Linked DNA regions of Rhodopseudomonas palustris. The protein of the gene in region 1 interacts with the protein of each later gene in a pairwise test. Links are inferred from orthologs where the notes say so. Each region holds a gene or a part of one and is shown in the gene's direction. Other genes may lie near its edges. The genes, in order: uvrA and uvrB.

Region 1 (9,362 bases):
GCTCTGATCGGTCCATTTGCGCGTCTGCAACTGGCCTTCAATGTAAACCTTCGCGCCCTTTTTCAGATACTGCTCGGCGACCTTGCACAACCCTTCGTTGAAGATCACCACGCGATGCCACTCGGTCTTCTCCTTGCGCTCGCCGGTCGCGCGGTCGCGCCAGGTCTCGGAGGTCGCAATCCGCAAGTTGGCGATCGGACGCCCGTCCTGGGTCCGCTTGATCTCCGGATCGGCACCGAGATTCCCGACCAGGATCACCTTGTTCACGCTACCCGCCATCGACGTCTCCTCTTCAAATCATACTGACCGCGCGGCGCCCGCGACCCGGCCGGCCATCGCCAGCCTCCCGCTCTGCCGCTGCTCACGCCGAAACTCGGCGCGACGCCCGTTCCGGTCCAAGCGAATACGCTGTGGGCGGCGCCTCGCCCATACGTCCGCGAGCGAAAACGCCCGCCTCATGGGATTTATCCACCGGCGCGAATTCACGCAGTCTGTTCTATTTTTGTTCCGAAGTGAAGCGCAAAGTCGACATGCCGGCCTGGCTCCCATTTTTCCGCGTCCGCACCGCCCGAAGTAACACCAGGCCGCGACGGTAACCCGTTGTGAACAAGTTGCAATTTCCGACAATCTATCCCTGGTTTTAGGAACTGAATTTCACTCGCGACTGTTGCATTTTGGAGACGGCGCTTTGCTCGCAGCGGGGTTATGGTCCAGGGCGTGGAATTAAAGGGCGCTCGCGCTTCTCGCTCAGCAGAGGGACACTGCCGACCGAGAACCGGTGAAGCACAGACAACCGGAGAATTGCGATGAAGAAATTTCTGCTGGGGACTGTCGGTTTGATTGCGTTGGGTGTCGCGCCGGCGATGGCGGCGGATCTCGCGGCCCGCCCCTACACCAAGGCGCCGCCGATCATTCCGGCGATGTATGACTGGTCGGGCTTCTACATCGGCGCGAACGGCGGCTGGGGCAGCAGCCGCAATTGCTGGGACTATCTTGGCACCACGGCTGCCCCGTTCGCCGCGTTCGGCGAGGGCTGCCACGATGCGTCCGGCGGGACCGTCGGCGGTCAGATCGGCTACAATTGGCAGGTTGGAACCTGGGTGTTCGGCGTCGAAGCCCAGGGCAACTGGGCCGATTTCAAGGGCTCGAACGCAAGCCTGCGGTTCACGGACACGACCAACGAAAGCAAGGTCGATGCGTTCGGTCTGTTCACCGCCCGCGTCGGGTATGCCTGGAACAACGCGCTGCTTTACGTGAAAGGCGGCGCGGCGGTCACCAGCGACAAGTACACCACCTACCGGACCTTGGCTGGAACGATCATCGACGATGCCAGCGAAACCCGCTGGGGCGCCGCGGTCGGCGGTGGCCTGGAATACGGCTTCACGCCGAACTGGTCGTTCGCCGTCGAATACGACCACCTGTTCATGGGCGGTCGCGACCTCACCTTCGCTCCGACCACCAATGTCGACCACATCAAGCAGGACGTCGACGTGGTCACCGCGCGGATCAACTATCGCTGGGGCGGCCCGATCGTGGCGCGCTACTGAGTCTGCGCCGGCTGAATTCAGCCACGCTGCGAAGGCCGGCCTCGTGCCGGCCTTCTGCGTTTTGGGCCCGATCGACGACCGCAGCCGGCCCCGCCGTAACAATCCGGTTGATGGCGCGCGGAGCCTCTGGCAATCGCCTGTCGTTCTTCCTATGTTCCAAGCTCAGCCTCATCCGGCGTCAGCCCCGGTCGATCCGGCGCGCGCCCCAACCGGCGCGCTGCCGCGCGTCTGGACACCCGTATGGACGAAGTGATCAAGGCCAAGCGTCAGACCCCCGCGGCCTCGAGCCGGACCGCCATCACCATTCGCGGCGCCCGCGAGCACAATCTCAAGAACGTCGACGTCACCATCCCACGCGACAAGCTGGTGGTGTTCACCGGCCTGTCCGGCTCCGGCAAGTCGTCGCTGGCGTTCGATACCATCTACGCCGAGGGCCAGCGCCGCTATGTCGAGTCGCTGTCGGCCTATGCCCGGCAATTCCTCGAGATGATGCAGAAGCCGGACGTCGACCAGATCGACGGCCTGTCGCCGGCGATCTCGATCGAACAGAAGACCACCTCGAAGAACCCGCGCTCGACCGTCGGCACCGTCACCGAGATCTACGACTACATGCGCCTGCTGTGGGCGCGCGTCGGCGTGCCCTACTCGCCGGCGACCGGCCTGCCGATCGAGAGCCAGACCGTGTCGCAGATGGTCGACCGGGTGCTGGCGCTACCCGAAGGCACCCGCCTGTATCTGCTGGCGCCGGTGGTGCGCGGCCGCAAGGGCGAGTACCGGAAAGAACTCGCCGACTGGCTGAAGAAGGGCTTCCAGCGCGTCAAGATCGACGGCGCGTTCCACGAGCTCGCCGAAGCACCGACGCTCGACAAGAAGTTCCCGCACGACATCGACGTCGTGGTCGACCGGATCGTGGTGCGTCCCGACATCGGACAGCGCCTCGCCGAGAGCTTCGAGACCGCGCTGAAGCTGGCCGAGGGGCTGGCGGTGATCGAGTTCGCGGATGCGCCGCCCCCGCCGCCATCCTTCGAGACGCGCCCTGCGGGCGCTCCTCAGGATGAGGACGGCAAACGCGGCAAGCCCAAGAAGGGAGCTCCTCACCCTGAGGAGGCGCAAAGCGCCGTCTCGAAGGGTGAAGCCGCGGGCAAGAAAGTCGCCAAAATCCACGACAAGTCCGGCCCCGAGCGCCTCCTGTTCTCGGAGAAGTTCGCCTGCCCGGTCTCCGGCTTCACCATTCCGGAGATCGAGCCCCGGCTGTTCTCGTTCAACAATCCCTACGGCGCCTGCCCGGAATGCGGCGGCCTCGGCATCGAGCAGCACATCGACGCCGATCTCGTGGTGCCCGACAAGGAACTGAGCTTGCGCAAGGGCGCGATCGCGCCGTGGGCGAAGTCGTCGTCGCCGTACTACCTGCAGACGCTGACCGCACTGGCCAAGCACTACAAGTTCACGCTCGACACCAAGTGGAAGGACTTGCCGAAGAAGGTGCAGAACGTCCTGCTGCACGGCTCCGGCGACGACGAGATCAAGTTCTCCTACGAAGACGGCGTGCGCTCCTACGACACCAAGAAGCCGTTCGAGGGCGTCGTCACCAATATCGAGCGCCGCTTCCGCGAGACCGAGAGCGAGTGGGCGCGCGAGGAGCTCGGCAAGTACTTCTCCGACGTACCGTGCGACGCCTGCCACGGCCATCGCCTCAAGCCGGAGGCGCTGTGCGTCAAGATCGGCGGCAAGCATATCGGCGAAGTCTCTGAATTGTCGGTCAAGGCCGCCGGCGACTGGTTCGCCTCCGTGCCGAAGCTGCTCAACACCCAACAGAACGAGATCGCCGTCCGTATCCTGAAGGAGATCCGCGACCGGCTCAGCTTCCTGCTCGACGTCGGCCTCAACTATCTGACGCTGTCGCGCTCATCCGGCACATTGAGCGGCGGCGAAAGTCAGCGCATCCGCCTCGCCTCGCAGATCGGCAGCGGCCTCACCGGCGTGCTCTACGTGCTCGACGAGCCGTCGATCGGCCTGCACCAGCGCGACAACGCCCGGCTGCTCGACACCCTGAAGCGGCTGCGCGATCTCGGCAACACCGTGATCGTGGTCGAGCACGACGAGGACGCCATTCTGCTCGCCGACCATGTGCTCGACATCGGCCCCGGCGCCGGCGTCCATGGCGGCCACATCATCGCCCAAGGCTCGCCCGCCGAGATCATGCGCAATCCGAAGTCGCTGACCGGCAAGTATCTGACCGGCGAATTGTCGGTGCCGGTGCCCGAGCGCCGGCCGCCGAACCATCGCCGCACCCTCAAGCTGGTGGGCGCCCGCGGCAACAATCTGAAGAACGTCACCGCCGAGATTCCGCTCGGCCTGTTCACCTGCGTCACGGGTGTCTCCGGCGGCGGCAAGTCGACGCTGTTGATCGACACCTTCTACAAGGCGATCGCGCGCAAGCTGAACAACGCCAGCGAACCGCCGGCGCCGCATGACCGGATCGAGGGCCTCGAGCACATCGACAAGATCATCGACATCGACCAGTCGCCGATCGGTCGCACCCCGCGCAGTAACCCCGCGACCTACACCGGCGCGTTCACGCCGATCCGCGAGTGGTTCGCCGGCCTGCCGGAATCCAAGGCGCGCGGCTACGAGCCGGGCCGGTTCTCGTTCAACGTCAAGGGCGGCCGCTGCGAGGCCTGCCAGGGCGACGGCGTCATCAAGATCGAGATGCACTTCCTGCCCGACGTCTACGTCACCTGCGACGTCTGCAAGGGCAAACGCTACAACCGCGAAACGCTCGACGTGCTGTTCAAGGGCAAGTCGATCGCCGACGTGCTCGACATGACGGTCGAGGAAGCCGCCGAATTCTTCAAGGCGGTGCCGCGCGTCCGCGAGACCTTCAAGACGCTGCAGCGCGTCGGCCTCGACTACATCCATGTCGGCCAGCAGGCCACCACGCTGTCCGGCGGCGAAGCCCAGCGCGTCAAGCTCGCCAAGGAACTGAGCAAACGCGCCACCGGCCGCACGCTGTATATTCTCGACGAGCCAACGACGGGCCTGCACTTCCACGACGTCGCCAAACTGCTCGAAGTGCTGCACGAGCTGGTGGCGCAGGGCAACACCGTGGTGGTGATCGAGCACAATCTCGAAGTCATCAAGACCGCCGACTGGGTCATCGACCTCGGCCCCGAAGGCGGCGACGGCGGCGGCGAAATCGTCGCCTGGGGCCCGCCGGAGGACATCGTCAAAGCGCCGAGGAGCTACACCGGGAAGTTCTTGAAGCCGGTGCTGGAGAAGAAGGGGCCGACGAAGGCGGTGAAGCGGAAGACGGACGAGGCGGCGGAGTGATTTGACGAGGGGCTTATGGCCTGCAACGGGTTTAACCATCCCACAAATTGTCAATGCGACTTCAGAGGCGGACAACGGCGCTCTCGCCCGCCCGATTGGCATGGCTGGGTCCCAAGGATCGCACGCAGAGCCTTAAAGGGACCGACCTCACAATGCCCGGAATGCCACGCGCCGGTCTATTTTATACGCGGACGACATGGGGGCGGCCCCTTCTTTGATAAACTTGGCCCTCCTTGGCCCAAGCATGCATGCACCGATAAATCGAAAAAGTACTCGGTATATTCGAGATCGGGCAGACCAAGACTTCGAGTGAAGCCAGGACGCTTCGAGACGGATCGATGGCTTCCATTTTTTGTTAGACACATTGAGAAGCTTGGGGTTGGCACAATCATTCATGGCCATATCCTAGATGTTCCCACGGTAGAGCACCTCGGCACTTTGATCATGGACTGTGAGCCAGACTCTCTTCAGCCTGTGTATTTCCGTACAGAAGCGATCGATGCGGCTACCGCGGAATTGAACTATTTTCCCGTTGGGCGAGACGATCCAGTCTCATGTTTTATGCGCAGAGACTGCAAAAACGAAATCGATCTGATCCTTAAGTGCAAGGATACGTCCAACGAAACTAGTACGCAGCAAGCGTCGCCCGGGTGAGCGGAGCGACACGCGGGCTACCCCTCTCCTCCATATCGCTTCGTTCCTGCGAGCTACAGGTCGCGCTCAAATTGAAGTAGCTCTTCACGAGGATGATCGTGATGACCCGAATAAGGCTCGAACTCATCCATGAAGGCCGTTATGCAGCCGAAGTCGCTGTCGCGCGCGGCGAGGAAGGCGCGTGGGCGCCTTACCTTTCGCCGGACGACGTGCGCAAGCTCGAGGCGGTGCGGTTGGCACTGCGACGCGGCGACCTCGCCGAGGCGGCAAAGTATGGCCGCATTTTCGAACTCAAGCCGATCTCGACCTGATCAGCGACGAGCCGACACCTCGATCACCGCTTCTTCCCGTGCGATCGCGGCGAGGATCGCCGGCAGCGCGCCAGTAATCAAGTCAAGCAGCTCGCGATTGCTTGCATTCCCCGATCTAATCCAGACCACCGTGGGCCCACTGTCGGTAGCAGCACGTAGCATCAGAAAGTCCCGGTCTTTGGTCACCAGGGCCGCCGACTTGGCAATTGCCGCTCGCCAAATCTGATGATCGGTCGCGGAAAGTAAGCCGATATCTGCCACGTGAACGGCGTCGAAACCGGCACGCCTGAACGCCTCCGCCAACGCCGGCGGAAGTTGGGCATCGATCATGAAGCGCGGGCTCATTCCGCCGCGATGATGGGGTGATCCGCCTGCTTTGCTGCAAAGGCCAGCACCGCGTCGATATCCGCGTCTTCCAGATACGGATAGTCGTGCAGGACATCGTCGCGCGACGCTCCCGACGAGAGCTGCGCCAATACGTCGGAGACGCTGATCCGCATGCCGCGAATGCAGGGGCGGCCGTGGAGCACATTCGGATCAATCGTGATGCGTGCGAGCAGGTCTGACATCGGTGATCTCCTCGTAAATCCTAGCATTCACGGTGCCCATTGTCAGCCAGCGGAGCCCGGTTGCGCGAGGCGCAAGCCGGGGCGGGCGGATCATAGAGCTCCGCATTCCGCTTCGCTTCATGCGGGCTACGGCGCATCGCTCCCCCCCACCCGAATGTGTCTCGCCCTCCCGCCCCCGCCCGTCTAAACTCGACGCATGTCCCGCCTCACCGCCCTCACCCTCGCCGTCACCCTCGCCCTCCTCCCCGCCGCCGCCTCGGCCGCTTCGACCAAGAAGCATGCCAAGCGCTCCCACGGCTACGGCTTCCTGCCCGGCTATGTGCAGCCGCCGAACAACGCCGTACCGTTGTTCAAGCAGAAACTCACGCGCGAGCAGCTCGCGATGCTGCGGCCGAAGCGGCCGTGGTACATCGATCCGACGCCGGACTATTATCGCTGGAACAGCCCCTGGAGCGGCGAGTGGCGCTATCCGGGCCGCGCCGGCTTCTATCGCGGCCGTTACAACGGCGGCAGCTTCGGGCCGTGCTGGACCCAGACGCCCATCGGGCCGGTCTGGAATTGCGGGAAGTAGCCCGGTTGGCGCTCTTGTTCAGCTCGCGGGCCGCAGCGGCCGCACGCGCATGCGGGTTTCGTCGACCACGACATAACGCCCGAACAGCTCGGCGCCGTGACGCGTGATGGCCTCTTTCAAGCGAGCCGCCTGCAGCTTCGCATTGGCCGGATCGATCCGGAGCAGGACCAGGCCAGGGACGGCGAGGCCAAATCGAACGGTCAGTTCGCCGAAATCCTTGTCTTCCGTCAGCAACAGCCGGCCATCGCTGGCCGCCATAGTAACGACCTCTGCATCGCTCAGTCCCGCAGCCATCTCGGCGACGTACAGCACATCATGGCCATCGGCCCGCAACGCAGCGACCAACGAGGCGGGCACGCACTCGTCGGCCAGCCATCGCATGGTCAGCCGAAGATGACGTCTTGGTCTGCCAGATAGTCTGCGGCGAAGGTCTGCACGGCGAGAATGTCATCGGCGGTCAGCCGCGGATGATCGGCGATGATCTCGGCCGTGGAGAGGCCCGCACCGAGCTTGCGCAGGATCATTTCCACCGGGATGCGCGTGCCGCGCACGACCGGCTTGCCGCCCATCACCTCGGGATTGATCTCGATCCGCTCATGTCGCATGGCACCGACCGCAGCTTGCTCAGGGTTCACGATAGCATAGTTCACCGCGCTTGCCAGGGTGCGGGGTTGCCCGCCTGCGGCCCGAGCGACCCCAAGCCGCTCCGTCACCGCCCCCATTGCTTCCCCCGCCCCTCCCGGGCCAATAATTTGGCATGACGCTGCACGACTTCCGACTCGCCGTTCGCCGGCTCTATGACGGCGCCACTCCGCGCGGGGTGGCGTTTCGCTATGGCCTGTTGGCGTTCGATATCGTCACCATCCTGTTCATCGTCGGCACCTCGTTCCTGCCGCAGAGTCCGGTCGTCGAGATGCTCGATACCGGGTTCGGCGTCCTGATCATGATCGACTTCGTGGCGCGTCTGTATGCCAGCCGGCGGCCGATGCGGGAGTTCGGCCGGCTCGCGACCTGGACCGATCTGGTCGCGATCGCGTCGTTCCTGGCGCCGCTGCCCGGCGAGGGGGCCGGCTTCCTGCGCATCCTGCGCACGCTGCGTGCGTTCCAGGATTACCAGATGCTGACCCGGCTGCGCAGCGACAGTAGCTTCTTCCGCCGCCACGAGGAGGTGGTGGTCGCGGTGGCGAGGCTCGCGGTGTTCATCTTCGTGATGACGGCGATCGTTTACGAAACCCAGCATTTCCGCAATCCGCAGATCGGCAACTACGCCGACGCGCTGTATTTCACCGTCACCGCGCTGACCACCACCGGGTTCGGCGACATCACCCTCGCCGGCACGCTGGGACGGATGATCAGCGTGGTGATCATGATCTTCGGCGTCACGCTGTTCTTCAATCTGGCGCGGGCGCTGATCAGTCCGAACAAGGTGCGCTTCCCCTGCCCGACCTGCGGACTGCAGCGCCACGATGCCGATGCGGTGCATTGCAAGGCGTGCGGCACCGTGCTGAATATTCCGGACGAGGGGCGGAACTGAGCCTGTTGCCGCGCCGCTCGCTGCCGACAGGATCCGCCATGCTCATCCGCCGCTTTGCGCTCGCCCTCCTCGCCGCCGCTTCCGCCCTGCCCGCAGCCGCGCTCGCACAGGCACCGGCCAAGACGAACGCGACCGATCCCGCCGCACTGCTCACCCGGCTCTACGCCGCAGCCGCCAAGGACAATGCCGGCGGCGCCTTCGTCAACAACGCCAAGGAGCGGGCGAAGTACCTGTCGAAATCCCTTGCCTTGCTGTGGACCAGGGCCGAGGCGAAAGTGCCGGACGGCGAGATCGGGCCGATCGATTTCGATCCGGTGAGCAATTCGCAGGATCCGGACATCAAGTCGTTCGCGATCAAGGCCCAAACCCAGGACGATGCCCGCGCCACGCTGGCGGTGGCGCTGATCGGCAGCCAGCCGCGCAAGGTCGCCGCCGACAGCGTGATCCGCTACGAGCTGGTGCGCGACGGTGCGCGGTGGCGGATCGACGACATCCGCGGCAGCGTCGAGGGTCAGCCGTGGTCGGTGCGGCAGATGCTGGAAGCATCGCTGAAGAACTAATCGAAGCCCCCGGCGTTGCCGCTCCGCGCCATCACGATCGTGGCGCCACGATGGTGGTGCGGTGACGTACCGCTTCTGCACCGCCCGCCTCCGGGATTGTCCGGGTTGCGCGGCGCAGCGCGGTGTGGCCTTACCCTCCGTACGCATCCACAGTGGCCTGCGTCGCAACGACGCCGCGCTTGCCACCTCGCCGTCCCCTTGACTTCACCGGGGCCGGCATCACCTGACTGCCAACGGCACGCCGGCAATTGCCGTCGCGGCCGGACATTGAACTTTGAGGAGACGT
Region 2 (9,340 bases), 1.6 Mb from region 1 along the record:
GCCGGACTTGATCCGGCGATCCATTTTTTCAAGATGATGGATGCGCGGGTCAAGCCCGCGCATGACGGGATTTGATGCATCGACTGTCATTCCGGGGCGCCGCGCAGCGGCGAACCCGGAATCTCATTGGACTACCTGCCGAACCAACTTCTGGATTCCGGGTTCGCGCCTGAAAGGCGCGCCCCGGAATGACGTGCGCGAGAGGCGCCCCTACTCCAGCTTCGCCCTGACCGGCTCGATCACTTCGAAGTTCGGCGAGAACTCCTCGAACAGGCCGAACAGTTCGCGCAGCTTCAGCGGGTTGCCGCTGACCCAGAGATCGCCGCTCAGCACGGCGCCGAGGAAGCCGCGCTGTTTCAGCGAGATCGCGTCGAAGGTGGCGCGGTTCAGCGTGACGCTGACGTCGGCATTGTCGGACAGCTTGCCGGCCACGTGAGTCAGCGCCGAATTCTCCAGGTTCATGGTGTAGGTCTCCTTCAGGTCGGTGAAGGTCCAGTTCACCACGATGTGCTTGCCTTCGGCCTTGGCCGCGTTCAGCCGCACCGCGAGGAAATCGAACGCCAGATCGATCGACACGCCCTTGAGCAGATCCGGATTGGCGGTGCTGACCGGCATCGGGGTGAGGCCGCTGCGCAGTTCCTGCGCGCCGAGCAGATAGGCGTTGCGCCAAGTCGCCGCCTCGGCCTGATAGCCGAGCTGCTCCAGCGCGTCGGCGCCGAGCGCGCGGGCCTCCGTGTTCGCCGGATCGGCGAACACCAGCTTGCTGGCGACGCTCGCGACCCAGCGATACTGGCCGGCCTTGTAGTCGTCGCGGGCGCGGGCCAGCACGGCGGCGGCGCCACCCATATAGTCGATCTCCTTCTTCGCCTGTTCGGCCCGCGGCAGAGGATTGAGGTCGGCCGGGTTGGCATCGTACCAGCCGAGATAGAACTGATACACCGCCTTGGCGTTGTGGCTGACTGAGCCGTAATAGCCACGCGCGGCGAATTCGCTGGCCAGCGACGGCGGCAGCGTCAGCCGCTCGGCGATCTCGGTCGGCGTCAGCCCGTGATTGAGCAGCCGCACGCTCTGGTCGTGGATGAATTTGTAGACGTCGCGCTGCTTCTTCAGATAGCCGACGACGCGGTCGCGGCCCCACACCGGCCAATGGTGCTGCGCGATCACCACCTCGGTCCTGTCGCCGTAGCGGGCAATCGCCTCGCCGATATATTTGGACCACAGCCGGCCGTCGCGCACCGCCGCGCCGCGCAGCGTGTAGAGGTTGTGCAGGGTGTGGGTGGTGTCCTCCGCCATGTTCAGCAGCCTGAACTGCGGATAATACGAGATCATCTCCGACGGCGCTTCGGAGCCGGGTACGAGATGGAATTCGATCTCGACGCCGTCGATCGTGCGGGTCTCGTAGGACTGCTGGATGGTGTCGTTCGGCGGGATCAGCGACAACGGCCCGAGCGCCAGCGCCTTGCCGAGCCCGGCATCGACCTGGCCGCGCGCGCCGACCGGCAGCGGCGCGCCGAACTGGAACTGGGCGCGGCGGCTCATCGCGTTGCCGGCGATGACGTTCTCGGCGACCGCGTGCTCCATGAAGCCGGCCGGCGCGATCACTTTGACCTTGCCGCTCGCGGCGTCGGCCTCGCTGATCAGGCCGCGCGCGCCGCCGAAATGGTCGATGTGGCTGTGGGTGTAGATCAGCGCCACCACCGGCTTGTTCGGCCGGTGCTGATAATACAGATCGAGCGCCGCCTTGGCGGTCGGCACCGTCATCGTGGTGTCGGTGACGATCAGCCCGGTGTCACCCTCGACGATGGTGAGGTTGGCCATATCGAGCCCGCGCACCTGATAGACGCGCTCGGCGACCTGGAACAGGCCGTTGGCGAGATTGAGCTGCGCCTGCCGCCACAGGCTCGGATTCACCGTCGGCGGCGATGCTCCGCCTTTCAGGAAATCAAAGGGCTTCAGATTCCACACCGGCGGCGCACCCGCGGCACCGGCGACGACGCCGTCCGGCAGCGGCGCGATCAGGCCGCGCTGCGCGTCTTCGAAATCGGCGCGGTCGGCGAGCGGCAGCGCCTTGGCGACCGCCTCGTTGGCGGCGCGGGTCGCCGGTTCGGCGTCGTTCGGCTGGGCGGCCAGCGGCGCGGCCAGCAGCGACATCGCGGCGGCAGCCGCCAATGCCAATGACGGTATAATTCGTGCCATGCTCAATCTCCGGAAGGGCACGGATCATCGCCCGGTTCCCGTCGCGATGGCCATCGCAATCCTGCTCGCGACATTGAAATTTCCTCCCTCGGCTTCAGCTCTCCACAGCTCCTGTTTTTCCCGCACTGCAAAGTATTCCGTAACGCGAATTGAACATGATCGCTCCTCACTGACACTACCGGCGGCCGCGAGCGGCCCGGTGGAGGGGAGCGACGATGCGCTATTCGGGCGAAGACCTGCAGGCAGCGACCCAGGCTGGCGTGATCACGCCGGCGCAGGAAGCGGCGCTCCGCACCTTCCTGGACGCCCGGCGCCCGGCGGCCGCGAACGAAGCCCCACGCTTCGATATCGTACATCTGCTCTGGTATGCGGGCGCGCTGATCGTGATCAGCGCCATGGGGCTGTTCTCGACCATGGCGTTCGCCGGCCTCGGCGGCGCGGCGCTGACCGCCACCGCGCTGATCTACGCCGTCGCGTTCTGGTGGACCGGGCACTATCTGTGGCACGTGAAAGATCTGCGCACGCCGGGCGGGTTGTGCATCGCCGTGGCGGTCGGGATGATGCCGCTCGCGGTGTTCGGCGTGCAGGAGGCGTTCGGGCTGTGGTCCGAATTCGGCAAGCCAGACACCGTTCGCAGCTTCTACATCTGGGTCAAAGGCAGCTTCATCTTCATGGAGCTTGCCACCATCGTGGCGACCCTGGTGGCGCTGGCGTTCTACCGCTTTCCGTTCATCGTGTTTCTGATGGCGGTGGCGCTGTGGTTCCTGTCGATGGACCTGGTGCCGTGGATCACCGGCGCGCCGCACGGCAATTTCGAAACCGCCCGCAAGGTCTCGATCGGCTTCGGCGCCGGCATGGTGATCGCCGCGGTGATCGTGCATCTGCGCCAGCGCAGCGGCGACTTCGCATTCTGGCTGTATCTGTTCGGCGTGATGACGTTCTGGGGCGGCATCACCGCGACCTCGAACGGGACCAACCTGGACAAGGCGCTGTACTGCGCCATGAACGTCGTCTTCCTCGGCATCGCGGTGGTGCTGGGCCGGCGGGTGTTCGCGGTGTTCGGCGCGCTCGGGATCGCGATCTATCTCGGCGATCTCGCCGAAAAACTGTTCCGCGACTCGCTGCTGTTCCCGTTCGCGCTGTCGTTGATCGGCATCGCCATCATCGCGCTCGGGCTGTTCCTGCATCGCCGCCAGCCGGCAATCGAAGCGTGGTGCGACGCGCGGCTGCCGAAGGGGATGCGGCGTCTGCGGGTGGTGCCGGCCTAGGCGACACGAGTGGGCGGCGCACCCTTTATTCGCCCCCCGCTTCGCCCCATATTGCCGGCATGGCGAAGACTCCCGACAAGCCTGGCAAGCCGGCAAAAACCCCGAAATCCAAAGCACATCGGCCGGACGTGAAGCCGATCGGCCCGGCGCTGGCCGAGCTGCTGAACCCGGCGCTGAACCGCGGCGATGCCGGCCTCGGCTCCGGCACCGGCTTGCAGCCGCCGCCGGACAATTCGCACGACCGCCGCAGCGGCGGCGAGGCCGCGGTGCATCGCGGCCGGGCCTCGACCGCCAGAGCGGGAGACGGCGCGACGCCGCGGCCGACCGCGCTGCAGCCTTATCCGCAGCCGCCTCGGGGCTCCCCTCCCCCTCGCGGGGAGGGGTCGGGGGTGGGGGGCCTCGGGCAAGGATTGGGTCAAGGCTTTGCCGAAGCGCCGCAGGCCAATTACGGCACCGCCGCCACCATCCCGACGCTCGATCCGGAGCTGGCGCGGCAGCTCGGCTTGCCGACCGAGGAGGACGACGCCGACGCGCTGGCGCGGCCGCCGCGCAGCAAGATGGAGGCGCTCGGCGTCAAGGCCACGGCCGACGCACTGGAGAGCCTGATCCGCGACGGCCGCCCCGAATTCAAGGGCGAGGACGGCGGCGTCAAGCTGTGGGTGCCGCACCGGCCGCCGCGCCCGGAGAAGTCCGAAGGCGGCGTGCGCTTCGTACTGAAATCCGACTACCAGCCGCGCGGTGACCAGCCGCAGGCGATCAAGGAGCTGGTCGAAGGCATCGACCGCAGCGATCGCACCCAGGTGCTGCTCGGCGTCACCGGTTCGGGCAAGACCTACACCATGGCCAAGGTGATCGAGGCGACGCAGCGCCCGGCGATCATCCTGGCGCCGAACAAGACGCTGGCGGCGCAGCTCTACGGTGAGTTCAAGAACTTCTTCCCCGACAACGCGGTCGAGTATTTCGTCTCGTATTACGATTACTACCAGCCGGAAGCCTACGTTCCGCGCACCGACACCTATATCGAGAAGGATTCGTCGATCAACGAGCAGATCGACCGGATGCGCCACGCCGCCACCCGCGCGTTGCTGGAACGCGACGACGTCATCATCGTCGCCTCGGTGTCGTGCATCTACGGTATCGGCTCGGTCGAGACCTATACGGCGATGACCTTCGCGCTGAAGCGCGGCGAGCGCATCGACCAGCGCCAACTGATCGCCGATCTGGTGGCGCTGCAATACAAGCGCACCCAGGCCGACTTCACCCGTGGCACCTTCCGGGTGCGCGGCGACGTCATCGACATCTTCCCGGCGCACTACGAGGATCGCGCCTGGCGGGTGAAGATGTTCGGTGACGAGATCGAGGGCATCGAGGAATTCGACCCGCTCACCGGCCACAAGCAGGACGAGCTGGAGTTCGTCAAGATCTACGCCAATTCGCACTACGTGACGCCGCGGCCGACGCTGATCCAGGCGATCTCCTCGATCAAGACCGAGCTGAAATGGCGGCTCGATCAGTTGCACGCGCAGGGCCGCCTGCTCGAAGCGCAGCGTCTGGAGCAACGCACCACGTTCGACATCGAAATGATGGAAGCGACCGGCAGTTGCGCCGGCATCGAGAACTACTCGCGGTATCTGACCGGCCGCCGGCCCGGCGAGCCGCCGCCGACGCTGTTCGAATACGTGCCCGACAACGCGCTGGTGTTCGCCGACGAGAGCCACGTCTCGGTCCCGCAGATCGGCGCGATGTTCAAAGGCGACTTCCGCCGCAAGGCGACGCTGGCCGAATACGGCTTCCGGCTGCCGTCCTGCATGGACAACCGGCCGCTGCGCTTCGAAGAATGGGACATGATGCGTCCGCAGACCGTCGCGGTGTCGGCGACGCCGGCGGCGTGGGAGCTGAACGAGAGCGGCGGCGTGTTCGTCGAGCAGGTCATTCGCCCCACCGGGCTGATCGATCCGCCGGTCGATATCCGCCCAGCCCGCACCCAGGTCGACGACCTCGTCGGCGAGGTTCGCGCCACCGCGGCGCGCGGCTATCGCACGCTGATCACCGTGCTGACCAAGCGGATGGCCGAGGACCTCACCGAGTTCCTGCACGAGCAGGGCATCCGCGTCCGCTACATGCACAGCGACATCGACACCATCGAGCGGATCGAGATCATCCGCGACCTGCGGCTCGGGGCGTTCGACGCGCTGGTCGGCATCAACCTCTTGCGCGAAGGCCTCGACATTCCGGAATGCGCGCTGGTGGCGATCCTCGATGCCGACAAGGAAGGCTTTTTGCGCAGCGAGACGTCGCTGATCCAGACCATCGGCCGCGCAGCGCGTAACGTCGATGGCAAGGTGATCCTGTATGCCGACCAGATCACCGGCTCGATGCAGCGCTCGATCGACGAGACCAACCGCCGCCGCGAGAAGCAGATCGAATACAACACCGCGCACGGCATCACGCCGGAGAGCGTCAAGAAGTCGATCGGCGACATCCTGAACAGCGTGTACGAGCGCGACCATGTGCTGGTCGAGATCGGCGACGGCAAGGGCGCCGGCTTCACCGACGACGCCGCTGTGATCGGCCACAATTTCGAGGCGGTGCTGGCCGATCTCGAAACCAGGATGCGCGAAGCCGCCGCCGATCTGAACTTCGAGGAAGCCGCAAGGCTGCGCGACGAAGTCAAACGCCTCCGCGCCACCGAGCTCGCGGTGATCGACGATCCGACCGTGAAGCAGCGCAAGGTCGCCGACAAAGCCGGGGCTTACGCCGGCGCCAAGCGCTACGGCGCGGCCGCGAACCTGCCGGCCGAGGCAGGCAAAGGCGGACGCGGCAAGTCAGGATCACGAGGCGGCGCCGCCGCGTCACCCTCCCCCTCGCAGGAAGGGTCGGCCGAAGGCCGGGGTGGGGGTGCCGCGAGCACGGTGTCGAAAGTCCACAAACCCGACCTCGACGAAATGGGCATCGCCGGCTGGCACGAAGTCAAGAAAGTCCAGCGCCCCAAGCCGCGCAAACCGACGCTCGACGAAATGGGCCCGGGGACCGAGAGCAAGATCTATCAGCCGACCTCCAGCCGCGAAGCCGGCCCCGAATTCGGCCCCTCCCCGCGCTCGACCGGCGGCGCGCCGGGGAAGAGGGGTGGGTGGAAGAAGCGGTGAGCTAAGATCGTTTCTCGTACTTCATCCGAATATCAGTGCACTTCTTCACATTCTTAAAGAGAGGCGCCAGGTAAGCATCAGCGTAATCAGCATCGATTATTTCCGAAACGCCTGCAAGCACGTGCATCACGGCGTCGCCAATGACATCTTCAGCTATCGAGGGACTCGCTGAGATATCAGCAAATTGAGAAATCCTTCTCAATATACAGTGAAGCGTAAACCTATTGCCGTGAACAACGATACCTCGTTGCGTGGGCGAGGACTGGTCTGCACTTTTCTTGATTGCGAGGTCTATTCGCCGCGCCAATTGAACGAGGCTCCAGAGACGTAGAGACGAGGTCGAAGGGTTAAATAGGGCCTTATACGGCGTAGTGTTGATATCTGCATAAAGCCCTCCTACGTACCCCTTTGAGAGGGCAACGAAAGAGATTTCGTCGCTAGCGCAAGCCAAAACAGCGATACCTTCGATAAATTCGAAACCATCGACAGTCGATTCGAGCGGCTCGCCTTCACGATACTCGTAGGCAACCTTTTCAATTAGCAATTCCGTCCGGATACGCTCCTGTTCCGGATCAAGTGCAACGAAGTTTCTCGCATCGATCTTATTCTGCGTGTTTGAAGCACGCGTAATTAGCTTACCCAGCGAAGAATCAGGATCACTAACTTCGATGACACGAACCTGTAAGAAGGCAGAACTGTCGTCTCCTACAAGGCCTCGACCTATCGTTCCTACGGTCTGAGCACCGTTCACGATGGTTACGTTCCCGCAATCGAAAATACCGACCGACCGATCGTTACCCCCGATGGGCTGGCGCTTAAGGTTAGTTGTAATAATTGTAATTCCGTTGTTGTAGAACCAAAAATGCGCCGGGTCTCCGACTAGAGTCTGTTCAATTGCGGAGTTCACCTCAGATGATCCAAGAAAATTTCTGATATTCCCCACGAACAGATTGTTTCCGTGAGTTCTGTACCAGCTTGCAACGTCTACCGCCGAAACCTGCCCGTAAACGGCCCGCAGCGGGCTTTCAACCAGACCATAGTGCGTGAGTCGAATAGTCAAATCGATTTGCGGTGGTGCTGCCTCGTGAACGAAGTGCTGGAATAATTCTCGTTGCGTCAAAACCGAAAAAAAGAACAGATCAGAGGTATCGTTCTGGCTCTTAAGGAAATCATCTATCTTACTCTGAATATCCGGATCAACTTTACCGGACCCAGGATACGCAATCACAAGCCGAACACTCGTTAGCCTCTTCAAGGAGTCTTCAATAACACTCCAACGCTTCTGAATTTTCTCATTAAAGCGGCCCTTCTTGAGAGATACGAGATCCTGCACCCCTTGGAGGAATTTCAGAACTTCACCGCTTGCTATCGAACTTGCGTGAGAATTACTCCATTTGGACTGGACCAGATAAAGAGTCTTCGCCTGCGCATCGTAATAGATTGCATCAATTCCGTTATCTTTCCCACCATCCACTAGTGAGGCAACCGCAGCATCATACTCGATTTCGGCCAGAATCTTAACAGCAGCCACCGCCATGGATCGAGAGAGCGAGTGTGTCTCAACGTCCGATGGGGCTTTTCCGCTAATATCCGACTGATCAACGAGTGGAGCAACTATTTCGAGGAGCTTACTCTTTATTTGTGAATGTTGAACTTCCGCCATTCTACTCGGCCGCCTCTAGTCCTGCTCGCGAATGATGCGAGTACGTTTTCCACGTTGGACGATAATCCTCGTTTGCTTGGTTGCCCCAGTTCGCCCAACCTTGCCGAGTTCCGCGAGCGAAAAGCTCGACAAAGGGGCCAGGCGAACAAGACTCAATTATTTCATACTGCTCATCAGGCTTTCGCGAATGCTCGCGCTTGCGGGTCGCCAACAAATTGACCTGCCGCCTGCCCGGCGCCAGCGTGCGCGCGTTCTTGCCGCGCACGCCGAACAAGATTAGTTCGGTGACATTACGGAAATAGAAGCCTACGCCTCGACCGTCAGAACCACCATCCTTACGAACTTTGTGCCAGACGATGTTTGACTTGTAGGTGAACCCCCAAGCTTGCATGACGGCGAGGCCGTCCGGCAGCATCGCATTGGGCACCCACAAGTAGAGGTGCGATGTCGGAGCAGCGATGTCTTGTACCGGCAGCGAACAAATCTCGTCCAGCTTCATGGTGCCGTAGCGCGACAGACGGCGATGCTCCGGCGCAACCTTACCTGTCTTGTTTGTGAACTGCCAAGGCGGGTCAGCCAGGATCGTCGCGAACTTTCGCTTGCCGGTGAACCTCAGCAGATCGTCAGCGGCGGAGTTATTTGTCTTTGACATAGCAGGTTGCTCTAATTCCAAAGACAACAACGGGGCATCCGCCGCCGCTTCCGCCTTCAAGCCTCGGTAGTAGTTTCGCCATGTGGGTCGTTGAGTTCCCAAAGCTCGGCCCTCTACCCAGTTCGTTGAAGATGGTCTGAAGTTCGGAGCAACGCGTGATGATGACGCCGACGTCGATCGCGCGCAGATCGAACAGCAGACGGAAGTTGTTGAGATCCCGATCGTAAAATGGATCCTTGTTGTTCCACTCCACTTCGAGCGCGACACGATCCTTGTAACAATCGACCTTGTGTGTGGGGGCAGCATGTTCTGCTTCGTCCACGACAATCTTGGTCTCGAATTTCTTCTCGACCCATCCGAGCTTGGTGAAATGCGAATCCAGCTTGCTCGCGATAAGTCCCTTCGCCCCTCCAGG

The links.
Region 2: the proteins of uvrA (region 1) and uvrB interact in binary tests that used the Escherichia coli proteins (3 or more experiments, as listed by UniProt). The link is inferred for Rhodopseudomonas palustris from one-to-one orthologs.

What each region holds. Positions count from the first base shown.
Region 1 is NZ_CP041387.1:2,066,298-2,075,659, forward strand. What follows is about bases 1,465-5,077. They hold uvrA (excinuclease ABC subunit UvrA), read left to right. Parts: upstream 1,465-1,787; coding sequence 1,788-4,877; downstream 4,878-5,077. Other genes in these bases: FLL57_RS09435 (outer membrane protein), read left to right, coding at 1,465-1,547. Outside these bases: FLL57_RS09430 (single-stranded DNA-binding protein), read right to left, coding at 1-279; more of FLL57_RS09435, read left to right, coding at 807-1,464; FLL57_RS09445 (hypothetical protein), read left to right, coding at 5,624-5,842; FLL57_RS09450 (DUF5615 family PIN-like protein), read right to left, coding at 5,843-6,172; FLL57_RS09455 (DUF433 domain-containing protein), read right to left, coding at 6,184-6,411; FLL57_RS09460 (hypothetical protein), read left to right, coding at 6,608-6,982; FLL57_RS09465 (DUF5615 family PIN-like protein), read right to left, coding at 7,001-7,363; FLL57_RS09470 (DUF433 domain-containing protein), read right to left, coding at 7,366-7,632; FLL57_RS09475 (potassium channel family protein), read left to right, coding at 7,740-8,516; FLL57_RS09480 (DUF3828 domain-containing protein), read left to right, coding at 8,555-9,076. UniProt on the Escherichia coli protein: The UvrABC repair system catalyzes the recognition and processing of DNA lesions. UvrA is an ATPase and a DNA-binding protein. A damage recognition complex composed of 2 UvrA and 2 UvrB subunits scans DNA for abnormalities.
Region 2 is NZ_CP041387.1:3,695,760-3,705,099, forward strand. Bases 3,220-6,810 are described here. They hold uvrB (excinuclease ABC subunit UvrB), read left to right. Parts: upstream 3,220-3,523; coding sequence 3,524-6,610; downstream 6,611-6,810. Other genes in these bases: FLL57_RS16940 (hypothetical protein), read left to right, coding at 3,220-3,464; FLL57_RS16950 (AIPR family protein), read right to left, coding at 6,612-6,810. In the rest of the region: FLL57_RS16935 (alkyl/aryl-sulfatase), read right to left, coding at 211-2,196; more of FLL57_RS16940, read left to right, coding at 2,412-3,219; more of FLL57_RS16950, read right to left, coding at 6,811-8,273; FLL57_RS16955 (MT-A70 family methyltransferase), read right to left, coding at 8,275-8,925; FLL57_RS16960 (BglII/BstYI family type II restriction endonuclease), read right to left, coding at 8,909-9,340. UniProt on the Escherichia coli protein: The UvrABC repair system catalyzes the recognition and processing of DNA lesions. A damage recognition complex composed of 2 UvrA and 2 UvrB subunits scans DNA for abnormalities.